DNA from 2 places in the Pseudomonas sp. NPDC088444 genome. Region 2 is predicted to be linked to the other one. Evidence: predicted binding sites of a transcription regulator. Region 2 holds the regulator's gene; the other holds the start of a gene.

Region 1 (7,894 bases), on a different contig from region 2:
CGATGACCGGCCCCTCTGCCAGCGTGTTCAGCTCGCTGTCGGTGATGATTGTGGCCATCTCGATGATGACGTCGTTATCAGGGTCCAGACCGGTCATTTCCAGGTCGATCCAGATCAGATTCTGTTTGTTCTGCATATGTCGGCTCCTTAGCGTAGGCGCGCAGTTTAGCCTAGGTAAGCGTGCTAGACTCCCGGCGTTTTACTCAATCTGCCGCTTTCTGCACCCCGAATTGGAACACTGAACACCCATGGCCAAACGCCAACTCAACCGCCGCCAGAACTGGCGCATCGAAAAGATTCAGGGCGAACGCGCCGCCCGCGCGGCCAAACGCGAGTCTCTGGCCCTGGAAACGCTGGAAGGCGGGGATCTGGGTCCTGAGCAGACAGGGTTGGTCATCGCGCACTTCGGCGTGCAGGTCGAAGTCGAGGCGCAAGAAGGCGAACTGAGCGGGCAGGTGTTTCGCTGCCACTTGCGGGCGAACCTGCCCGCTCTGGTGACGGGTGACAAGGTGGTCTGGCGTCCGGGCAATCAGGGTATCGGTGTGATCGTTGCGCAATTGCCGCGCACCACTGAACTGTGCCGGCCTGATACTCGCGGCCAACTCAAGCCTGTGGCGGCCAACGTCGATTTGATCGTGATCGTCTTCGCCCCCGCGCCGGAGCCTCACGCCAACCTGATCGACCGCTATCTGGTGGCGGCTGAACATTCGGGCATTCGTCCGCTGTTGCTGCTGAACAAGTTCGACCTGATCAACGACCAGAACGCCCCGGCGCTCAATGCACTGCTGGCGGTGTATCGCACGCTGGGTTACCCGGTGCTGGAAGTGTCTGCTCATCACGGCGATGGCATGCAGCAGTTGCAGGATTTGCTGGATCACAACACCAGCGTTTTCGTGGGGCAGTCTGGCGTGGGCAAGTCATCGCTGGTCAACAGCCTGTTGCCTGAGGTAGGGACGCGAGTCGGGCCGCTTTCCGAATACTCCGGTCAAGGCACGCATACCACGACCACTGCGCGGTTGTTCCATTTCCCCCGTGGCGGCGATTTGATCGACTCCCCCGGCATTCGCGAATTCGGCCTGGGGCACGTCAGCCGCGCCGATGTGGAAGCGGGCTTCATCGAGTTCAACGACCTGTTGGGCCGCTGCCGCTTCCGCGATTGCAAACATGATCGCGAGCCGGGCTGCGCACTGCTCAAGGCGCTGGAAGATGGCCGGGTGCAGCAGCAGCGGATGAACAGCTATCGGTCGATCATCGCGAGTTTGCCGGAGAGCAGTTACTGAGCCGATGCACTGTCCTCCTGTGGGAGCCGACTTGCTGGCGAAGGCGCTCGATCAATCAACATCGACGGTGCCTGACCCGACGCTTTCGTCGGAACGCCGCCCGCACCAAGCCGGCTCCCACACGGTTTCCGCTCACCATTGATGGCACACAAAAACGCCGCGATTATCGCGGCGTTTTTGTCAGAACCGTAAATCAGTTCTTGGTCTCGTCGATCTTCAACTGCCCTTGATCGAAGATGTTCAGCTTCTGCCGAATCTCATGAGGCTGGGCGTCAGCCTGTGGATCGACGGCCGGTGCCGCACTGCTCGACGCGCCAGGCTGGCCCGCTGGCGCCGCAGGAGCTGGCGCCGCTTTCGGGGCGCCGCCCGCGTTCTGGTCGCCTTCGATACGCGCCTGTGCCTTTTTGGTCAGCACGGTGATGTCGATACGGCGGTTGATCGGGTTGTTCGGGTTCTCCTTGTCGTACAGCGACGACGAGGCGAAGCCCACGACACGAGCCACTTGCGGATCCGGGTAACCGCCTGCCGTCAGCGCACGACGTGCGGCGTTGGCGCGGTTGGCTGACAGTTCCCAGTTACCGAAACCGTTATTGCCCACGTATGGCGTGGCGTCGGTGTGGCCACTGATGCTCACCTTGTTTGGCACCGTTTTGATGGTGTCGGCCATGGCCAGAAGGATGTCTTCGAAATACGGTTTCAGGCGCGCACTGCCGATGTCGAACATCGGGCGGTTTTCCGCGTCCATGATCTGGATACGCAAGCCGTCCTGAGTAATCTCGAACAGGATCTGGTCCTTGAACTTCGCCAGTTGCGGGTTCTCGTTGACCTTGGTCTGCAACTCTTGCAGGAGCATCTCCAGCCGCTCCTGCTCGACCTGCTCGGCCGCTGCATCCTGCTGATCGGCGTCCACCGGGACTTTGTCGGGCGCGGGGGTGGATTTGACTTCAGGGTTGAGGGTCTGGTCCGGCGACATCTCGGGCGAGCCGCCCAGGTCGATGACGTACGGCGAACCACTGTCAGAGAACCCGACCGGATCCTTGAAGTAACCGGCGATGGCGATCAACTGCTCGGGCGTGGCCGACGACATCAGCCACAGCACCAGGAAGAACGCCATCATCGCCGTCGCGAAGTCGGCGAAGGCGATTTTCCAGGCGCCGCCGTGGTGTCCGCCGCCAAAGCGCTTTACGCGCTTGACGATAATGGGCTGATTATTTTCCATGGATCAACGACCGCGAACAGCTTGTTCCAGCTCGCTGAAGCTGGGGCGGTGAGCCGGGTACAACACCTTGCGACCGAACTCGACAGCCAGTGAAGGCGGCACACCCGAGGCCGATGCCACCAGGGAAGCCTTGATCGATTCGAACACGTTCATTTCTTCTTTGGCGTCGTGGGCCAGGCACTGCGCCAGTGGGCCGAAGAAGCCATAGGCCGCGAGAATACCGAAGAAGGTACCGACCAGCGCCGCACCTACGTGCATACCGATCGCCGCTTTGTCACCGGAACCCAGGGACGCCATGGTCACGACGATACCCAGTACCGCCGCAACGATACCGAAACCGGGCATACCGTCCGCGACGCCGGTCACCGCATGGGAAGGGTGCTCAAGCTCTTCTTTCATGCTCAGCAGTTCCATGTCGAACAGGCCTTCCAGCTCGTGGGGAGCCATGTTGCCCGAGGACATGATGCGCAGGTAATCGCAGATGAACGCGATCATCTTGGTGTCTTTCAACACGCTGGGGTACTTGGCGAAGATCGGGCTGTTTTCCGGCTCTTCGATATCGCCTTCGATGGCCATCATGCCTTCACGACGGCTTTTGTTGAGGATTTCGTAGATCAGGCCCAGCACTTCGAGGTAAAAGGCGTGAGTGAAGCGCGAACCGAACATCTTCAGGGACTTCTTGATGACCAGCATGGTCATATATCCCGGGTTCGCCTGGAGGAATGCACCCAGCGCAGCACCGCCGATGATCATCACCTCGAAAGGCTGGATCAACGCAGCAATCTGACCATGGGAAAGTACGTAGCCGCCGAGAACGCTCGCGAAAACGACGATGATGCCGATAATTTTTGCCATAGATAAAAAATACTTACTGAGTCGGGTTCAAGGTCATTGTGCGAGAAGCGGTCGAAACTCTTGTTCTACTTATCGGCATGAGTGCGCCAGACTATAGTCAATTCAGGCGAAAATCCTGTCTGGCGTCTGGCTCGGGCACCACAGCGCAACGGCCAGCATGATGCCACCATTCGACGCCGATCAAAACCTCCCAGCCGTACGGGCCTTGTGAATGCAATCAGAAAAAGCTTCTACGCTCCTCGTTCCGCAGACACTCGACGCTTGGGTCAAGCAGCTCGATGGCATTGCCCTGCCCGTCCCTGCCAACGCTCATGCGAAGGTGCACGCTGCGCTCAACGACAGCCGCCGCTCGTTGCGAGAGATTGCCGACTTCATGCAGGACAGTCCGGCGCTGGTCCTCAGCGTATTGCGCGAAGCGAATTTGAATGCCGGTGGCCTAACCGAACCTGCGGAAAGCCTTGAAGTGGCCTTGAACCGCTTGGGCCTGGCCCGCACCGGCACATTACTGGCGCGCCTGCCCAGCATCGAATTGCAGAACATCCCGGTCGCGTTTCGCCAACTGCAACTCATCAGCCAGCACGCCACGCAACAGGCTTACGGATTGTTCGCCAATCAGCTCGCACGCTTGTGGCAGGACATTCATCTGGGAAGTCTGCTGTTCCTCGCCCCCCTGTGGCCGATGGCATTGGCGCACCCCAAGCTTCTGGAAGAATGGGAGCTGAGGGTCATCCACAAGGGCGAGTGCGCAAAAACTGTCGAAAAATCGTTGTTTGGCGTGCGTCTGGTACAGCTCTGTCAAGCCATGGCCCAGCATTGGCAACTGCCGATCTGGGTGACGCAGGGCTACGATCTGCTGGTCCGCGAGCAGCGCAGTCTGGTGAAGGTGCTGCGTATCGCGCATGAAAATGGTGACCCACTGAAACAGCAACAAGCACTGGACGCCGATCTGCCCTTGCGCCGCTGGCTCAACCAACCCGCCAATACGATTCTGCTGGCCAACGGCCTCGCGCTGTCGGCGCAACAATCCTGGGACACCCCACACAATCTGCGCTGGCAACTGCTGACCAGCCTGTACCTGCAACAGCCTTTCGACGAATTACAGCAACAAGTGCATCAAAACGCCGCCGCCAGCGCACGTCAGCATGCCGCGCCCGGCGTCTGGCATCCGGCTGAAGCGTTGCTGTGGCCATGGGACACGCGCCGGGTCCACAAAGGTTTGCTGCCCGCCCCGCCGCCATCGGCCGAAGCGTTGCAAATCTGGCGCAAGCATTGCGGCGACTTGCTCAAAGAGCCCAGCGCGTTCACCAACGCAATGCACCTGACCACTTGTGCGCGGGATGCGCTGCTCGCCTCTGGCATGAAGCGTACCGTGCTGCTCATGATCGACCGCAAGACCGACACTTTGCGCGTACACCAACTGGCAGGGGTAGACCCGACGTCCGCCGCGCTGCTCATCCCTTATCGTGACAGCACCGTGCTGCAACGCTTGATGGCGCAAGCCACCCAATTGCGCCTGACCGCCAGCAATAACGCACAGTTCTCGGCATTGCTTCCTCCTCAGCTGCGCAGCCTGTTTCCGGGGGAAAACCTGCTGATCCGCTCGTTGGCCAGCAACGGCCGCGTGGTGATGGTGATCATGGCCGATCAGGGTGGCGGGCCATTTTCGGAAGTGACGGTCCAGGCATTCGGAAAAACCGGGCAATGTATCGAGAAAGCTCTGACAACCTTTAGCCAACGCAACGGCTGACGGCTGAGCTACAATTCGCCTCTTTTTTCATGATCTGGAGACGTCACATGTCTGCCTTCTCAAGCTTGCCACTGGTGATCGAGCCTGCAGACCTGCAGGCACGCCTCGGCGCTTCAGAACTGATTCTGGTCGACCTGACCAGCGCCGCCCGTTATGAGGCAGGCCATATCCCCGGCGCCCGCTTCGTCGACCCGAAACGCACTCAACTGGGCCAGCCTCCGGCGCCCGGTCTGCTGCCGACCCAGGCGCAACTGGAAACACTGTTCGGCGAACTCGGCCACAACCCTGACGCGGTCTACGTGGTGTACGACGACGAAGGCGGCGGTTGGGCCGGTCGTTTCATCTGGCTGCTGGACGTCATTGGGCACTCGAAGTATCACTACCTGAATGGTGGCGTGCTGTCTTGGCAAGCCGAAGGCCTGCTGCTCTCTACTGAAGTGCCTGCGCCTGCCGGTGGCCCGGTTGCAATCACGATCCACGACGCCCCCACCGCGACCCGCGAATACCTGCAAAGCCGTCTGGGCGCTGCGGACCTGGCAATCTGGGACGCACGCGGTCCCAGCGAGTATTCGGGTGAAAAAGTCGTCGCAGCCCGAGGAGGGCACATCCCCGGCGCAATCAACTTCGAATGGACGGGCGGCATGGATCAGGCCCGCCAGTTGCGCATCCGCAAAGACATGCCGCAGATACTCGAAAACCTCGGCATCACCCCCGACAAAGAAGTCATCACCCATTGCCAGACTCACCATCGCTCCGGCTTCACCTATCTGGTGGCCAAGGCGCTGGGCTATCCGCGAATCAAGGGCTACGCCGGTTCGTGGGGCGAATGGGGCAATCATCCGGACACGCCGGTCGAGAAATAACGGGTTGCCACGCGACCTGAATTTCCCTTTTTCAAACGCTTAGGAATCCTGATGAAACAGCGTCTGTTTATCCTTTTCCAATACCTGCTGCCTCACCATCTGCTGTCTCGCCTGGCGGGTTGTGTAGCCGAGTGCCGCGTGCGCTGGTTCAAGAATGCATTCACCCAATGGTTCGTGCGCCGCTATCAGGTCGACATGTCTCAGGCGCTGGTGGAGGACGCCACGGCGTACCCGCACTTCAACGACTTCTTCACCCGGGCGCTGAAGCCGGGCGCTCGCCCCCTGGATGAAACACCGGGCGCAATCCTCTGCCCCGCTGACGGCGCCGTGAGCCAGTTGGGCACTATCGACCATGGCCGCATCTTCCAGGCCAAAGGCCACAGCTTCAGCGCGCTGGAACTGCTGGGTGGTGATGCACGCCTGTCCGCGCCGTTCATGGGCGGTGAATTCGCCACCATTTACTTGTCGCCGAAGGACTATCACCGCGTTCACATGCCACTGGCAGGCACGCTGCGTGAAATGGTTTACGTACCAGGGCGTCTGTTCTCAGTGAACCAGACCACCGCTGAAAACGTGCCGGAACTGTTCGCCCGCAACGAGCGCGTGGTCTGCCTGTTCGACACCGAGCGCGGCCCGATGGCCGTTGTGCTGGTGGGCGCAATGATCGTGGCCTCGGTCGAAACCGTCTGGGCCGGTCTGGTGACACCTCCGAAGCGCGAGCTGAAAACCTTCCGTTATGACGAAGCGGCCCGTGCGCCGATTCATCTGGAGAAAGGCGCCGAACTGGGTCGCTTCAAACTGGGCTCGACCGCCATCGTGCTGTTTGGCCCGAATCAGGTGAAATGGGTCGAGGAGCTGTCGGCCGGTTCGCCCACGCAAATGGGTCAACTGCTGGCAACGCCTGTTCAGGCTTGATTTTTGCCTCACAAACTCTGAAACGGTTTATTGGCGGGCCACTCATGTTCAATGAGACCCGCCATTCATCGTCACGAAACCGACGTATCGGCCTCAATACAATGTCACTTTGATATTAATGGCTGCGACACAACGTCGATGCTGGTACAGTCGTCCATCGGTGTTGTAGGAAACTTCGCTTTCAATTGACGTAAACTTGCTCGTTTCGCTGGGTCACCGTGCCACTGCACCGCAGTTTCATGACGCCATCCGGGCCAGTAGTTTGTTGGAGTTTGCCTGTCACATGAGTAACTTAAGCCTCCCTCTGTTGTTGCGCGCCCCTGTGCCGACGCAGTCGAGCCTGTCGTTCTGTGACGCGACGCCAAAAGACCTGAAGCGCTGGATCGCTACCCTGCCTAAAGCCAACCTCGGCGAAATGGCCCGCCAGCTCTATCAGGGCCTGGGCGAGCTGAACCAACTGCGGACGCCCAGCGAAAACCGTCTGCAACTGCTCGAATTGCTGCGCCCGGAAGTGTTTTTCGTGTGCAGGCACTTGGAGCGGCATTTCCTGAATCAATCCGTGGTGCTGGAAGAACGGCCTCGAAAGGTCGCCAACCTGTGTCAGGCGCTGCAAAACCACTTGGCAATTGGCTATAAGCAGATCATCGCCAGAGTGGCCCCCAAATTCAGCCGAGACCGTACAACGCTGCTGGCCACCGCATTGCAACGTGCGCTGCATTGCCTCAATGGTCCGCTCATCCGCGCCAATCAGTTGTACTGCCCGGTACAAGACGGGCTTTGGCTGGAGCTCCACCAGATTTACCAGATCGCGCGACAACATCAGTTGCACGGGATACCGGTGGCCGACAATCAGGCGAACCACACCCGTACCCTGACCGTCGAACAGACCTACATCGTGGCCCTGTTGATGGGGTGCTCGCGCTGCAACCAGATGCGCCAGCACAACATCGGCAAACTGGCCGATGCGCTGGATGCCTGGAGCGCGATGGTCACGCTGCAACAGCCCCTGGACGAC
Region 2 (7,894 bases):
TATCGTGGTGTTCGCGATCCTGATGATCATCAACTTCGTGGTCGTGACCAAAGGTGCCGGTCGTATTTCCGAGGTGAGCGCGCGCTTCACCCTCGACGCCATGCCCGGTAAACAGATGGCCATCGACGCCGACCTCAACGCCGGTCTCATCGATCAGGCCGAAGCCAAGCGTCGCCGTCTTGAAGTCGCCCAGGAAGCCGAGTTCTACGGCTCCATGGACGGTGCCAGTAAGTTCGTGCGCGGCGACGCCATCGCCGGTCTGCTGATTCTGTTCATCAACCTCATCGGCGGCATGCTGGTGGGCATCCTGCAACACAACATGACCTTCTCCGACGCAGGCAAGGTTTACGCCCTGCTGACCATCGGTGACGGTTTGGTGGCGCAACTGCCTTCGCTGCTGCTGTCCACTGCCGCCGCGATCATGGTGACCCGTGCATCGGGTTCCGAAGAAATGGGCAAGCTGGTCAGCCGCCAGATGTTCACCTCGCACAAGGCGCTGGCGGTGTCGGCGGCGATCATGGTGATCATGGGCCTGGTGCCGGGCATGCCGCACTTCTCGTTCATCAGTCTGGGCCTGTTGGCAGCAGGGGGGGCTTACCTGCTGTGGAAAAAACAGAACCAGGCCAAGCTGGCCGCGATTCAAGAGGTCAAGCGTCAACAGGACCTGTTGCCATCGCCAACCCGTGCCCAGGAGTCGAAAGAGCTGGGCTGGGACGATGTGACCCCGATCGACATGATCGGCCTGGAAGTGGGTTATCGCTTGATCCCGCTGGTAGACCGCAATCAGGGTGGGCAACTGCTGGCGCGGATCAAGGGCGTGCGCAAGAAGTTGTCGCAAGAGTTGGGCTTCCTGATGCCAACCGTACACATTCGCGACAACCTGGACCTGGCGCCGAGCGCGTATCGTTTGACGCTGATGGGCGTGACCTTGGCCGAAGCCGAGATCTACCCCGACCGCGAGCTGGCGATCAACCCCGGTCAGGTGTTCGGCAGCCTCAACGGCATCACTGCCAAAGACCCGGCGTTCGGGCTGGAGGCAGTCTGGATCGAAATCAGCCAGCGCGCCCAAGCCCAGTCCCTCGGTTACACCGTGGTCGATGCCAGCACTGTCGTCGCGACCCACTTGAACCAGATTCTGTACAAGCACTCTCATGAGCTGATCGGTCATGAGGAAGTGCAGCAACTGATGACGCTGCTGGCCAAGAGTTCGCCGAAACTGGCTGAAGAGCTGGTGCCGGGCGTGCTGTCGTTATCGGCGCTGCTCAAGGTGTTGCAGGCGCTGTTGGCCGAGCAGGTGCCGGTGCGCGATATTCGCAGCATTGCCGAAGCTATCGCCAACAATGCCGCCCGGAGTCAAGATACCGCCGCATTGGTGGCCGCCGTACGGGTCGGCCTGTCCCGCGCCATCGTGCAAAGCATTGTGGGCATTGAGCCGGAGCTGCCTGTTATCACCCTTGAGCCAAGGTTGGAACAGATATTGCTCAATAGTCTGCAGAAGGCAGGTCAGGGTCAGGAAGAAGGCGTTCTGCTCGAACCGAGTATGGCTGAGAAGCTTCAGCGCTCGTTGATCGAAGCGGCGCAGCGTCAGGAGATGCAGGGTCAGCCGGTCATTTTGTTGGTTGCAGGTCCGGTTCGCGCCATGTTGTCCCGCTTTGGGCGCCTGGCGGTTCCGAACATGCATGTTTTGGCTTATCAGGAAATTCCTGACAATAAGCAAGTCACCATCGTAGCGACTGTCGGGCCGAACGGCTGAGGTAGTGAGTCATGCAAGTTAAGCGTTTTTTCGCCGCCGATATGCGACAAGCCATGAAACTGGTTCGTGATGAGCTGGGCGCTGAAGCCGCCATCATCGGCAACCGGCGGATCGCCGGTGGTGTGGAACTGACAGCCGCGCTGGATTACAAACTGTCGGCGCTGGCGCCGCGTGTGCCGAATATCGAGCTGGAAGACGAGCTGCGCAAGACTCAGTCGCGCATCGTCACCGCACAGGCCGAGCTGACCAGCCGTAGCGAGCTGGACACGGTCGCCAACCGGCAGTTGTTTGCCGGTCTTGCGATGGACGACAGCAAGCAGATCGAACCGACGCTGGATGAACCGTTCCGCCCCTCGATCCACGCCGCTATTGCCGCCGACCGTGCCGAGCGCGCTGAGCGTCAATCCGCCGCCGAACCGGGGATTAGCCAACGCGCTTACGAGTCGATGCGTTCGGAGTTGAATGGCCTGCGCGAACTGCTGGAAGTCCAGCTCGGTTCGCTGGCCTGGAACCAGTTGCAAGGCAGCCGTCCGCAGCAGGCCAACCTGTGGCGTCGTTTGCAGCGTGTGGGCCTGTCTGGCCCTCTGTCCCGTGACCTGCTGAATATGGTCCCGGATGTCGATGATCAGCCTCATGCCTGGCGCATGTTGCTGGCTCATCTGGCGCGCATGATCGTCACACCGGACGTCGAGCCGCTGGAAGAGGGTGGGGTGATTGCCATGGTCGGTCCGGCCGGTATGGGCAAGACCACTACATTGGCCAAACTCGCAGCCCGTTATGTGTTGAAATACGGCGCGCAAAATATCGCGCTGGTGAGCATGGACAGCTTCCGCATCGGGGCTCAGGAGCAGCTCAAGACGCTGGGCCGGATTCTCAATGTGCCGGTGACCCACGTCGACCCGGGCCAGTCTCTGGCGCAGGCGCTGGAGCCTCTGTTGCGCAAGCGCGTGGTGCTGATCGACACCGCTGGCCTGCAAGCCAGCGACCCGGCATTGCGCCTGCAACTGGAGAGCCTGGCCGGTCGCGGCATCAAGGCGCGCAACTACCTGGTACTGGCCACCACCAGCCAGAAGCAAGTGCTGACCGCGGCCTATCACAGTTACAAGCGTTGCGGTCTGGCCGGGTGCATCCTGACCAAACTCGACGAAACCGCAAGCCTTGGCGAAGTGCTGAGCCTGGCGGTGACACACGAATTGCCCGTGGCCTATCTGACCGATGGCCCACGGATACCGGATGATCTGCATCTGCCCCGTCGGCACCAGTTGGTAAGCCGTGCCGTCAGTGTGCAGATGCAGGAGGAGCCGAGCGAGGAAGCAATGGCGGATATGTTTGCGGATCTTTATCACAGCACCGGCAAGCGCGCGGGCTAGGTAAGGAAAATGACAATGGAAAATACCTGCATCGTTGGTCTGCCAGGCATTGTTCACTCAGTGAACGTGCAGCCCGAAATGTGGCTTGGGTCTAAGCAAGACAAGGTAAAGAATTAACTATGGGCAGCATGCATCCCGTTCAGGTTATCGCGGTGACCGGTGGCAAAGGTGGCGTAGGCAAGACCAATGTGTCAGTGAACCTCTCGCTGGCTCTGGCCGAGCTGGGGCGCCGCGTTATGTTGCTGGACGCCGATCTGGGTCTGGCCAACGTCGACGTCTTGTTGGGGCTGACCCCCAAACGCACCCTGGCTGACGTTATTGAAGGCCGTTGCGAGCTGCGCGATGTCCTGTTGCAAGGCCCGGGCGGTGTGCGCATCGTACCGGCGGCCTCCGGCACCCAGACCATGGTTCAACTGAGCCCGGCACAACACGCCGGTCTGATTCAGGCCTTCAGCGAAATCGGCGACAACCTGGACGTGCTGGTGATCGACACCGCTGCCGGGATTGGTGAGTCGGTGGTGAGTTTCGTGCGCGCGGCACAGGAAGTGCTGCTGGTGGTGTGCGATGAACCGACCTCGATCACTGACGCCTACGCGCTGATCAAACTGCTCAACCGCGATTACGGCATGAACCGCTTCCGTGTGCTGGCCAACATGGCCCAAAGCCCGCAGGAAGGGCGCAACCTGTTCGCCAAACTGACCAAGGTCACCGACCGTTTCCTCGACGTGGCCCTGCAATACGTGGGTGCTGTGCCGTACGACGAGTGCGTGCGCAAGGCCGTGCAGAAGCAGCGTGCGGTCTACGAAGCGTTTCCACGTTCCAAATGTGCGCTGGCGTTCAAGGCCATCGCGCAAAAGGTCGACACCTGGCCACTGCCGGCGAACCCGCGTGGCCACCTTGAATTTTTCGTTGAGCGCCTGGTTCATCAGACCAGTGCAGGGCCTGTGTCATGACTGCAAGTGGCTATCGCATGTACAGCAAATCATCCAAGGATTCCCAGTACGAGCTGATTGAGCGTTATGCCCCGCTGGTCAAACGCATCGCCTACCATCTGCTGGCGCGTCTGCCGGCCAGTGTTCAGGTCGAGGACTTGATTCAGGCGGGCATGATTGGGTTGCTCGAAGTGTCGACCAAGTACGACTCCACCAAGGGTGCGAGTTTCGAGACCTACGCGGGTATTCGTATCCGTGGCGCGATGCTCGATGAAGTGCGCAAGGGGGACTGGGCGCCACGTTCGGTTCACCGCAACACGCGCATGGTCAGCGACGCCATTCGTGCGATTGAAGCAAAAACCGGCCGCGACGCTAAAGATCACGAGGTTGCTGCCGAACTTCAATTGAGTCTCGATGATTATTACGGGATTTTGAACGATACCTTGGGCAGCCGCCTGTTCAGTTTCGACGACCTCTTGCAGGACGGCGAGCATGAAGGGTTGCACGAGGATGGCGCGAGCCAGTCGCTGGAACCGTCGCGGGACCTGGAAGACGAGCGCTTCCAGAGCGCACTGGCCGATGCCATTGCCAACCTGCCCGAGCGTGAACGCCTGGTGCTGGCGCTGTACTACGACGAAGAGCTGAACCTCAAGGAAATCGGTGAGGTCCTGGGGGTCAGCGAATCCCGTGTCAGCCAGTTGCACAGCCAGTGCGCCGCGCGTCTGCGTGGACGGCTGGGAGAATGGCGCGCGCGCTGATAGATTGCGCAGCCTCGTGATAGAGGCTGCGGGTTGCTTGTAAGACCGGCTGTGCAAGATGTGATGTGGGAAGCAAAAGAGACAAGGCAGGAGCCGGTCGGATCAGGTCTTCAGGACGCTTTTCCGCTGCGCTCGTACCTTTCGATTCCAAAGCCCTCTCGTTTTCGTGTCACCGGTCAAGTTGCTGCACCGGTATTGATTGAACGCGCGTCCGGGAGCTGGGCGCGTTAAAGACTGCTTGGAGGTCGAATTGGACAAGAACATGAAAATCCTCATCGTTGATGACTTCTCAACGATGCGGCGGATCATAAAAAACCTGTTGCGTGACCTTGGGTTCACCAACACGGCCGAAGCAGATGACGGCACTACCGCGTTGCCAATGTTGCAGAGCGGTGCTTTCGATTTCCTGGTGACCGACTGGAACATGCCTGGCATGTCCGGCATCGACCTGCTGCGTCAGGTGCGAGCCGACGAGCGCCTGCGTCACCTTCCAGTGTTGATGGTCACGGCAGAAGCCAAGCGCGAGCAGATCATCGAGGCCGCACAGGCCGGTGTGAATGGCTATGTCGTGAAGCCGTTCACCGCTCAGGTACTCAAAGAAAAGATCGAGAAGATATTCGAGCGCGTCAATAGCTGATGTTCGCTGCGAGGGCGCTATGGATCCTAAAGATTCATCAATGGGTGACTTCGAGTCGACCCTGAAGAAACATGCACAGGAGCTGGTGACCAGCCTTGAAAAAGGCCAGTTCGGCGAAGCCGTGCAACTCATCCACGAGCTGAACCAGACCCGTGATCGCGGCTTGTATCAGGAAGTCGGCAAGCTGACGCGCGAGTTGCACAGTGCCATCGTCAATTTCCAGATTGACCCGCACATGCCGCAAGCCGAAGAGGTGTCCCAGATCACGGATGCCACCGAGCGCTTGTCGTATGTTGTCAGGCTCACGGAAGGTGCGGCCAACAAAACCATGGACCTGGTGGAACAGAGCACGCCCTTGATGAATGGCCTGAGCGCCGATGCCAAGGCCTTGAGCGCAGACTGGGGACGCTTCATGCGTCGCGAGATTGGCGCCGAAGAGTTTCGCGATCTGGCCCGCCGCGTCGAGGGCTTTCTGAGCCGTAGCGAGAAGGAGACCCACGAGGTCGCCAGCCACCTGAACGACATCCTGCTGGCTCAGGATTATCAGGACCTCACCGGACAGGTGATCAAGCGTGTGACCAAGATGGTCACCGAGGTGGAGAGCAATTTGCTCAAGCTGGTGTTGATGGCCAGCCAGGTCGATCGTTTTGCCGGTATCCAGCACGATCAGGAAGCGTTCCGGCAGCAAAAAGAACAGGAAAAACTTCATTCCAAGGGTGAAGGTCCGCAGATTCATGCCGATAAACGTGAAGACGTCGTATCCGGTCAGGATGATGTAGACGATCTGCTATCCAGCCTCGGGTTCTGAAGTTCCAGCGCTCAGGTTCTATGTGAAAGTGGCCGCAGGTGTGGCGCGTGAAGGCTTCGACGAAGGCCACCCGCGCAGACCCAAGGTGCGGCCCCTGGATCGGTTGACGGTTAATTTTAGGAGCACCCCCAATGAGCTTCGGCGCCGATGAAGAAATCCTTCAGGATTTTCTGGTAGAGGCCGGCGAGATTCTGGAGCAGTTGTCCGAGCAGTTGGTCGAGCTGGAAAGCCGGCCGGATGATGCGGATCTGCTCAATGCAATTTTTCGCGGTTTTCACACTGTAAAAGGGGGCGCCGGCTTCCTCCAGCTCAACGAGTTGGTTGAATGCTGTCACATCGCCGAGAACGTGTTCGACATCCTGCGCAAAGGTGAGCGTCGGGTCGATGCGGAACTCATGGACGTGGTGCTCGAAGCCCTGGACACCGTCAACAGCATGTTCGGTCAGGTGCGTGAGCGCTCGGACATTACGCCTGCCACGCCTGAATTGCTTGCCGCGCTGTCGCGCCTGGCCGAGCCTGCGTCGGCGGACGAAGTCGCCGCAGCACCCGCGCCTGCACCGGTCGTCGAAGCAGTGGCGGAGCCAGCCTCCGACGACATCACCGATCAGGAATTCGAACAGCTGCTGGACTCGCTCAATGCGGTCAAGGCCGAAGCGGCCGGTGCCGCCGTGTCTGCGCCTGTGGCGCCGGTTTCGGCCCCTGCGGCGGCGGATGAAGCGGCCAGTGATGAAATCACCGACGCCGAATTCGAATCCTTGCTCGACCAGTTGCATGGCAAAGGCCAGTTCGCGGTCGACGCTGTGGTTCCGCCTGCGGCGTCCGCTGCGGCGAGTGAGCCGGCCAGCGACGAAATCACCGACGACGAGTTCGAAGCACTGCTCGATCAGTTGCATGGCAAGGGGACGTTCTCCGCCGACGCCACCGGGGGGGCGGCTGCGCCTGCTGCGACCGAGGCCGCTGCGCCAGCGTCGGCAGATACGCCGTCGGATGAAATCACCGACCACGAATTCGAAGCGCTGCTCGATCAGTTGCACGGCAAGGGCGCGTTCTCGGGAGACGTGGGGGCCAGTGCGGCCGCTGCGGCGACCGCTGCACCGGTCAAGAAAGCCGAGCCTGCGAAGGCTGAACCGCCTAAAGCCGAACCCGTCAAGCCTGCGGCGGCGGCACCCGCTGCGCCTGCCAAAGCAGCCCCTGCACCGGCTGCCGCTCCGGCACCGGCCCGTGCCCCGGCCCCTGCGGCGGGCGGCGACAAGGCACCGACCGAAGCGGAAACCACCGTGCGCGTCGACACCGCGCGGCTGGACGAAATCATGAACATGGTCGGCGAGTTGGTGCTGGTGCGTAACCGTCTGGTGCGCCTGGGCCTCAACAGCGGCGACGAAGCCATGTCCAAGGCCGTGTCCAACCTGGACGTGGTCACCGCTGACTTGCAGACCGCGGTCATGAAGACCCGCATGCAGCCGATCAAGAAAGTCTTCGGCCGCTTCCCGCGTCTGGTTCGCGACCTGGCGCGTCAGCTCAAGAAAGAAATCAACCTTGAACTGGTGGGTGAAGAAACCGACCTGGACAAGAACCTGGTCGAAGCGTTGGCCGACCCGTTGGTGCACTTGGTGCGCAACGCGGTCGACCACGGCAT

What was found. Region 2 encodes FliA, which starts transcription of late flagellar genes. Its sites were predicted from a motif close to CTAAAGTTTNNNNNNNNNNNGCCGNTAA; they were not measured.
Region 1: a site for FliA is predicted at 3,424-3,451, ahead of motA (flagellar motor stator protein MotA). Genes of this name have one in related genera too.

The regions. Positions count from the first base shown of each region.
Region 1 is NZ_JBJDNK010000008.1:243,963-251,856, reverse strand. It holds gene orn (oligoribonuclease) at 1-136, opposite strand, end outside; gene rsgA (small ribosomal subunit biogenesis GTPase RsgA) at 249-1,280, shown strand; gene motB (flagellar motor protein MotB) at 1,474-2,499, opposite strand; gene motA (flagellar motor stator protein MotA) at 2,503-3,354, opposite strand; gene ACI2KB_RS17525 (HDOD domain-containing protein) at 3,566-5,101, shown strand; gene rhdA (thiosulfate sulfurtransferase) at 5,149-5,964, shown strand; gene asd (archaetidylserine decarboxylase) at 6,010-6,879, shown strand; gene ACI2KB_RS17510 (molecular chaperone) at 7,163-7,894, shown strand, end outside.
Region 2 is NZ_JBJDNK010000003.1:86,895-94,788, forward strand. It holds gene flhA (flagellar biosynthesis protein FlhA) at 1-1,753, shown strand, start outside; gene flhF (flagellar biosynthesis protein FlhF) at 1,765-3,123, shown strand; gene fleN (flagellar synthesis regulator FleN) at 3,243-4,076, shown strand; gene fliA (RNA polymerase sigma factor FliA) at 4,073-4,813, shown strand; gene ACI2KB_RS07405 (chemotaxis response regulator CheY) at 5,076-5,450, shown strand; gene ACI2KB_RS07410 (protein phosphatase CheZ) at 5,470-6,258, shown strand; gene ACI2KB_RS07415 (chemotaxis protein CheA) at 6,390-7,894, shown strand, end outside.